2 regions of the Alkalibaculum bacchi genome follow, and region 1 is predicted to be linked to the other one. Evidence: a T-box and tRNA genes for the amino acid it is inferred to sense, from the RefSeq annotation. Region 1 holds a T-box; the other holds one or more tRNA genes.
What was found. A T-box is a leader RNA that pairs with one kind of tRNA and senses whether it is charged. The one in region 1 lies ahead of thrS (threonine--tRNA ligase), so its partner is inferred to be a tRNA-Thr.
Positions count from the first base shown of each region.

Region 1 (4,430 bases):
CAAGGCTATACAAGGTGCTCTGTACTCTCTTTAGGGAATCATAGTATTATAACAGCAGATGAAGGAATTGCGAAAGAAATTAGGGAAAACAGTATCGATGTACTTTTAATACAAGGTGGACATATTGATCTACCTGGCTTTAATACAGGTTTTATAGGTGGAGCTTGTGGAGTAATCCAGGAGAAGGGCATTGTTTTATTTAACGGAGATATCGCCCTTCATCCAGATTATATAAAGATTTGCTCTTTGTTAAAGGCGAAAGGATATGACTATAAGTGCCTAAATCATGGGCCTTTAACTGATGTAGGAAGTATTTTCTTTCTCCCTTAGAGAATGTTATACCAGCTGATTCTCTCTTTCTCATATATATGCTTAAGATAATAACTGAGCTTTGAGAGATTTTCTAGAGCTCCACCTACATCTTGTACTTCAAAGTAGGCATCGGCTTCTCTTATGGCTTCTTCAATATTGTCAATTTCATCATGGCCAACATAGGTCATCCATAAAGTAGAGGTTGGTTTCCACTTTCTTTTAAAAGAATCGTAGATCTTTTGGGATTCTTCCCAGTCCTCTTCCTTTACTAGGGTTTGTATTTCAACAAGATCTTTTGATAAGATGTTCGAAGTTTCTTCAATCTCGCTGTATAAATAAGTAGCACCGAATAAATAAACCGCAACAAGGGCAATAGAGATGAATAAAGGTTTCATATTATTGCTCCTTTCTGTGGAAATATAGACTTCCATCACTTACATATGCTAGAAATACTTCCTTATCGGAGACTATTCCGTTCTTCTTAAGTTCTGTGTCAAGCCATTTTTCTGCAATATTTCCTTCTTTTAGATTTTCATGCAGCCTTAGTCCATCTGCGATCACGTTAACAGGTAAGGAAGAATTATCCTTACAGATAATGCTCATTTGCCCATTCGTTTCAAGTATAATAGTGTTGATTTCATGTAATAAGGGATGTCCTTGCGAGCGCAGCTCCTCATGAAGATCACTTAAACTAATTCGTTGAGCCTTCATTTCTTTTTCCTGTAAAACGCCATCTTTCATAAGAAAAGAAGGTTTTCCTGTAATAAATCTCCTGCCAATACGAGTTTTTAGTATTCCGAAAATCATAAAGGAATCTATGAATAGCATGGCAATTAAAGGAACTAGGCCATTAAATAATGGCGTATCAATGCTTTCTAAGGGACCAGTAGCAATATCTGCTGTCATAATGGTGACGATTAATTCGGAAGGTTGCATTTCGCCAACTTGCCTTTTTCCCATTAAGCGGATGACTAAAAAGACGGCTAAATACAAAATGACTGTTCGAATAAAAATAATATGCAAAAGATATCACCTCATAAGTAATCTCAGCTATTAGTATTAACGTTATTTTAAAAAAAATCCTATATAAAAGAGTTATATGTGAAATGGTAAATTTATAAAGAAAAAAAACATCATAATTATAAAAAAATCATAAAATTTGTTTTTTATGGTTACACTTGGGTAAGACTGGTATAATATATAACAATAACCTATTTAGGGGGTAAAGGCATGTGTATAGCAGCTTTTTTTGATGTAGATGGTACATTGTACAGAGATTCTCTTATGGTTGAACACTTTAAAAAATTAATAAAATATGAAGTACTAGATCCAGCTATATGGCATGGAAGTGCTAAAAAGAAGTTTGAAAATTGGGCAAAGAGACATGGAGATTACGAAGACTTCCTATTAGAAATTGCAAATATTCATATAAGCCACTTAAAAGGAATAGATAAGGATTACATCAATTTTATAACAGAGCAAGTAGTCAGTTTAAAAGGCGATAGGGTATACCGATTTACAAGAGACCGAATTAATTGGCATAAGAAGCAAGGTCATATGGTAATCTTTGTATCTGGAAGCCCCTCTTTTATACTTGAAAAGATGGCTGAAAAATACGACGTAAAATTATACAAAGGCACAGAGTACTTAGTAGATGAAGAAAATAAATTTACTGGTGAGCTCATTCCTATGTGGGAATCGGAGAGCAAAATGGTAGCCATAGATGAATTTGTCCGTAAATACAATATTGATTTAGAAAAGAGTTATTCTTATGGTGACACCAATGGCGATTATGATATGTTGAAAATCGTAGGGCATCCAGTGCTGATTAACCCTATAAAAAAACTTGTTGATAGAGTTCAAAAGGATCAAGAACTTATGGATAAGGCAGAATTTATTGTGGAGAGAAAAGACGTGATTTATAAGATACCGTCTAATGTGGAAACGCTTTAAGGTGGTGATTCTAGGTGGTCAGGTGGTCAGGTGGTAAGGTGGTAAGCAAAACCATGACACCACCGCTGGTGGTATAGACTTACATCTAGCTATTAAAGTGTGTAGTGGTGGACGACTATGTCCGCCAGCTATATATTACAATGTGGCAGGGAGGCTTTGATTTCATCAGTAAAGATATAAAATTATTCATCATAGAGTTGACATTTTGAGATAAAAGTATTATATTTTTATATAAAATGAAAGAAAGACTGTGAAGAGGACGAGTAGGTTAGACCGGTTACAAGAGAGGAGATACATTTGCTGGAAGTATTTCTTAATTAGGCTATCTGAATACCACCTTGGAGTCATGGGCTGAAATAAGTAAGTCTTATCGGTACATACCGTTATCATGTATGAAAGTGGATTTATATCAATTAAGGTGGAACCGCGGAATTTTTTCGTCCTTTGCAATAACAAGCGAAGGATTTTTTTATGCGAAAATACGATAATTTAAACAAACACAGGAGGATCAATATGATAAAAGTTACATTAAAAGATGGCATTGTTCATGAATACAAAGATAATATTACTATTTACGAAGTGGCTAAAAGCTTAAGCGACGGTTTAGCAAGAGTGGCTTGTGCTGGCGAATTAAATGGTGAATTAGTAGACTTACGAACAGAAATTACAGAAGATTCACAATTAAATATTTTGACTTTTGATAGTGAGGGAGGAAAGCACGCATACTGGCATACTAGTACTCACATTATGGCGCAAGCTGTCAAAAGGTTATTTCCAAAGGCAAAGCTAGCAATAGGACCAGCTATTGACAATGGTTTTTATTATGATTTTGATGTAGAAAAAACATTTACACCAGAAGATTTAGAGAAGATTGAAGCAGAAATGAAAAAAATCATCAAAGAAAAAAATGAAATCGTAAGATTTACTTTACCGAGAAAAGAAGCTCTAGAAAAAATGATCGCTATGGGAGAAGATTACAAGGTAGAGCTTATTGAAAACTTGCCAGAAGACGCTATTATAAGCTTTTATTCACAAGGAGATTTTATAGATCTTTGTGCAGGACCCCATTTGATGAATACAGGTAGTGTAAAAGCCTATAAGCTATTGAGTATAGCTGGAGCTTATTGGCGAGGGGACGAAAAGAACAAAATGCTCCAAAGAATTTATGGGATTTCATTCCCGAAGAAGAGTCAAGTAGAGGAATACGTAGAGAAAATAGAAGAGGCAAAGAAGAGAGACCACAGAAAATTAGGAAAAGAACTGGACTTGTTCTCTTTACATGAAGAAGGCCCTGGATTTCCATTTTTTCATCCAAAGGGTATGGTTCTACGAAATCAATTAGAAAACTTCTGGAGAGAAGAGCATACAAAAAGAGGTTATAGCGAAATCAAAACGCCAACCATATTAGATGTAGAGCTTTGGAAGAAGTCGGGACACTGGGACAATTACAGTGAAAACATGTATACAACAGAAATAGACGAAAAGCAATTCGCTATTAAGCCTATGAACTGTCCTGGCTCTATGATGATTTATGAAAATCATATGCATTCTTACAGAGATCTTCCTGTGAGAATGGGTGAACTAGGATCTGTTCATCGTCACGAGCTATCAGGTGCATTACATGGGCTTATGAGAGTTCGTAACTTTACCCAAGATGATGCTCATATTTATATGACTCCTGAGCAGATGAAAGATGAGCTGGTTGGAGTAATTGAGTTGACAGATTATATATACAATGTCTTTGGCTTTAACTATCATATAGAATTATCTACAAGGCCCGAAAAATCTATTGGGTCTCAAGAACAGTGGGATAGAGCTACAGATGTTCTTAGAGAGGCTTTAGAATTTTTGGGAAAAGAGTATCAAGTAAATGAAGGAGATGGGGCTTTCTATGGTCCTAAAATCGACTTCCACTTAGAGGACTCTCTAGGAAGAACATGGCAATGCGGTACGATACAATTAGATTTTCAATTGCCTGAGAGATTTGATTTGACTTATGTAGGCTCAGATGGAGAAAAACATAGACCTGTAATGGTACATCGTACCGTACTTGGAAGTATTGAGAGATTCATAGGAATCTTAGTTGAGCACTTTGCAGGTGCATTCCCATTATGGTTGACACCTCAACAAGTAATCATCTTGCCAATCGCTCCAATTCATCACGA
Region 1 covers NZ_QNRX01000007.1:140,308-144,737, reverse strand. The annotation lists gene DES36_RS07035 (DUF6873 family GME fold protein) at 1-330, shown strand, start outside; gene DES36_RS07030 (DUF4363 family protein) at 327-707, opposite strand; gene DES36_RS07025 (DUF421 domain-containing protein) at 709-1,335, opposite strand; gene DES36_RS07020 (HAD-IB family hydrolase) at 1,543-2,265, shown strand; T-box leader at 2,507-2,713, shown strand; gene thrS (threonine--tRNA ligase) at 2,779-4,430, shown strand, end outside.

Region 2 (4,430 bases), on a different contig from region 1:
AACCGTATGTCATGATTTTAAAATACTTTTCTAACATTTTTCACCTCGTCTGTTTTAAAGATACATTATATCAAAATATGAAGTTGTTTTGTAGGGGTAATAAAAATATCGCAGAATTTTTGCTTTAAGGGGGAAATCTTTTAAAATGAGGTGGTCAGGTGGTCGGGTGGTCAACAAAAACTTCAAAATCAGGGAACTCGCCTTAAGGCGAGCAATTTAAGATCCTTCGCTACGCTCAGGATGACCAAGCAGTAGCTAAGGCAAAAGGCTAAAATATAAATAAAAATGAGAATTAAATTTAAAATATAATTTTTATTTAGAAAAGATTAGCTTTCTCTTCCAAACTCGCAAAATATTACCTGTTTATTATCTTTTAATCTTCACATACTATGACTAACAAGAAAAAAGGAGGTGTTAATAATGAGCCGAAGAAAACAAAAAGCAGGACTTGAAAATTTCAAGATGGAATGTGCAAGGGACTTAAATGTCAACCTAAAACAAGGTTACAATGGAGATTTGACTTCTAAAGAAGCTGGTTCAATCGGTGGAGAAATGGTTAAACGTATGGTTCGTTCTTACGAAGAACAACACATGAATAATCTTTAATAAAAATAGTACATTTAATATATATTTAGATTTATAAGTATATTAAGAAGCAGTGTTGTGGCTTCTCGTAATTATAAATCTAAACAACAAGAGCAGGGCCATTTTCGCCCTGTTTTTTTGTTTAGGTGAATGCGGGAAGCTGAAAGCGGAAAAATCATCTCGCCTTTAGGCGAGGTAAGTAAGATCCTTCGTCGCAAGCTCCTCAGGATGACAATGTAGTAGCTCGAGTCAAGGAATAACTGTTATTGGGGAACGGTGAGGGCACCGTTTCTTACCATTTGTTTTGTACATTCACATTAGCTTCATGTGTTTTCCCTCACACATTAGCTTCATGCATTTAATATATAAGTTAATGTACAAGTTAATGTATGAGTTAAAGTGTCGGAAGAATATCTCGATTATGTCTCACTTAAAGTCACCTATGGTGACTATTGGTTTTACATAGAACTTATAACATAGAACTTAGAACTGTAGCTTTAACGGAATAATCTCTTAAACACGAATTTCTTCTGTTCTAACTGAGAATATTTTTCTTTAATATCTACTAGTTCATAAGTTTTTTCTTTTAATTTCATCTTTAATTTTGCATTTTCAGATATAAGAACATCTTTGTCTTCTAGTTCTAAATCTTTTTTAAATTCGTCTATGGTATTATTAAGCTTGCATATGGTCTCATTGATCTTGCTAAAATTTGTATACATAACGTCATTTAGACTATCTAAGTGCATTGCCACTTCTCGTATAGCTAGATTATTCGCCTCATTACTAGAATTACTAGAATTTTCGTTAAAAGGTACAGGGGCCGTTTCTCCAGATATTTCATCTTCTACTGTAGGAGATTTTAGAATTTGTTTGATTTGACTGTTATTATAACCTTTATTTTTCAAATCTTTTATGTACTGAAAAGTTTCAATTTCTTTAATCGTATATTCTCTACGATTGCTCTTATCCCTTGGAACATGTATGTCAAATTCACCTTCGTAAAATCGAAGAACATGAGGTTCGTAATCTAAAATTGTAGCCGCTTCCGATATGGTATGTTTTTGAATACTCAATTTTATCACCTTTTTTATCGTAGTTTACTTGTCCATTATATTCCACATATTGCGAGGATTATATTGAAATTTGTCAGAGGAGAAAGATTTTTTTAAAAAATTTTGTTGACAATCTTTTCTGAATATTGTATATTAATATTTGTCCTCAGGGACACGTAAGATTTAAAAAGATCGAGGTGTAGCGCAGTTTGGTAGCGCACATGGTTTGGGACCATGGGGCCGAAGGTTCGAATCCTTTCACCTCGACCATTTTTTCTTTATTTTTATGTTTAAATGCAAATTTTGTGGGGGCTTTTAGCTCAGTTGGTTAGAGCAACCGGCTCATAACCGGTAGGTCCGGGGTTCAAGTCCCTGAAGGCCCACCAAGTCTTTTAATGAATAATGTATAATTAAAATACTTTTTTATTACTTATTCTTCCCTAATAACAATTAAAGTCATTAAAAACTTGACATTTTAAATGATTTAATGTATATTATAATTTGTAACTTATCGAGGTGTAGCGCAGTTTGGTAGCGCACATGGTTTGGGACCATGGGGCCGAAGGTTCGAATCCTTTCACCTCGACCATTTTTTCTTTATTTTTATGTTTAAATACAAATTTTGTGGGGGCTTTTAGCTCAGTTGGTTAGAGCAACCGGCTCATAACCGGTAGGTCCGGGGTTCAAGTCCCTGAAGGCCCACCAGTTTTTAATGAATAATTAATAGTGAACAATGTACAATTAAAATTACCTCAAATTATTCATTATTAATTGTTTATTATTCATTAAATACGCCCAGATAGCTCAGTCGGTAGAGCAGGGGACTGAAAATCCCCGTGTCGGTGGTTCGATTCCGCCTCTGGGCACCATTTTAAAAGCTAATACATCGTAAGTACTCTCCCCTATATTATATAATAATATACTGGCGTGGCTCAACGGTATAAGTAGCGAACCAAAATTTCGCTTTTTGAAATTTTACGTGAGTCACTTAGTTAGGCAAATTAGTATAGTGCATTATTATGAAATGGGCAATAAACAATATATAACATGCTGGCGTGGCTCAACGGTAGAGCAGCTGACTTGTAATCAGCAGGTTGTAGGTTCGATTCCTATCGCCAGCTCCATAATGACTTTAAACCATATCTTTAACTAGGATATGGTTTTTTTATTTTATGAATTAGTCACATATAGGATATTAAGCAATCAGGGCTTAGGTATTCCTTTTGGGGCTTAGGATTCTTCGCTTCGCTCAAGAATGACTGGGGCGCGGCTCCGTAAGTCTTTGTTTAAGTGCTGAAGTACTTTTCTGACTTTATCTTCTCCCCTAGTCATTCAATTGCTAACCTTCAACACTAGCATTAGTGCTACCAACGGTGGCTAAAGGTTTTCCCGTCCAACGAACCAACCGTCCAACCAAAAAAGGGCTAACGCCCTTTTTTTATTTAAACAAATCTCCGAACAAATCTCCTAATGTTGGATTTGCGTTTTCATCTTTATATACGCTTATGTTTTCTTCGATTTCTACTTGTTTTTCTACTTTTTCTATGGTTTCTTTAATGCTTAGAGATACTTTCTTTTTGTCATTATCAATACCTATGATTTTTACTTTTACAGTATCTCCTTTATGAAGCACAGCATCAACACTTTCCACCTTTTCATGAGAAATTTGTGAAATGTGAATTAAACCTTCCACTGTTGGTGCAATTTCAGCAAATGCACCAAAAGATACTGTATTTGTAATTGTTCCTTCTACAATATCTCCTTTTTTATTATTGTTAACAAATGAAGTCCATGGATCTTCCGTCATTTCTTTTACGCTTAATTTAATCTTTTGATTTTCTTCATCTAAATTAATGATTACTGCTTCAATTGTATCTCCTTCAGATAATACATCATTTGGATGATTTACCTTAGAATGAGATAAATCTGAAATGTGAACGAACCCATCAAGAGCACCAATATTAACAAAAACACCGTAATTCATAATGGATTTTACTTTACCACTAATCTTTTGCCCTACTTCTAAAGAGCTGAAGAAATCACCTTTCACTTTTGCATCTGCTTCGACTTTAGCTTTATGTTCTGCTTCTACTATTACCTTTTGAGATAAGATTACTTTGTTTTTCTTTTTATCAAATTCAATAATCTTCCCTCTTATTTGCTTTCCTACTAAAGATTCTAAATCTTTTACGAATTTATAATGATATTGTGAAGCAGGCATAAAGATTTCTGAGATTCCTACATCAACCATCAAGCCACCTTTTATAGCTTTTACAACTTTACCTTCTAGGATTGTGCCTTCTTCATAAGCTTTTTCTAATTCGTCTTTCGCTTTTCTCTCTTCTAGACGTAAAACAGAAAGCTCTACGCTATCGGTACCAATATTTAATACCAATGCTTCAATATTATCTTGTGGATTTACTATTGTACTTAAGTCTACATCTGAATCTTTTGTGTACTCAGATTTTTTGATGATTCCATCTGTTTTATATCCTACATTAACGATAATTTCATCTTTTGATGCAGATATTACTTTTCCCTCTACAATGCTGCCCTTTCTAAAACTTTTGAAGGTGTCCTCATAAGTGCTGTTCATGTTTTCCATATTGTTTTCTTGATTTTCCATAAAATTTATAACCTCCTCGATAATCCATTGGGGTGTTGATGCCCCCGCAGAAATACCTACTTTTTCATATTTTTTTATTTTATCCATATCCAGATCTTTTTTCGTCTCAATATGGAATGTATTATTGCAATATTTTTTGCTGATACTTACTAATTTTTGCGTAT
Region 2 covers NZ_QNRX01000013.1:50,734-55,163, reverse strand. The annotation lists gene miaB (tRNA (N6-isopentenyl adenosine(37)-C2)-methylthiotransferase MiaB) at 1-37, opposite strand, end outside; gene DES36_RS10300 (alpha/beta-type small acid-soluble spore protein) at 421-606, shown strand; gene DES36_RS10295 (MerR family transcriptional regulator) at 1,083-1,661, opposite strand; tRNA gene DES36_RS10290 (tRNA-Pro) at 1,834-1,910, shown strand; tRNA gene DES36_RS10285 (tRNA-Ile) at 1,950-2,026, shown strand; tRNA gene DES36_RS10280 (tRNA-Pro) at 2,153-2,229, shown strand; tRNA gene DES36_RS10275 (tRNA-Ile) at 2,269-2,345, shown strand; tRNA gene DES36_RS10270 (tRNA-Phe) at 2,434-2,509, shown strand; tRNA gene DES36_RS10265 (tRNA-Thr) at 2,690-2,764, shown strand; gene DES36_RS10260 (bifunctional 4-hydroxy-3-methylbut-2-enyl diphosphate reductase/30S ribosomal protein S1) at 3,079-4,430, opposite strand, start outside.
Region 2: it encodes a tRNA-Thr, which carries the amino acid that the T-box ahead of thrS (threonine--tRNA ligase) is inferred to sense. The anticodon was not compared.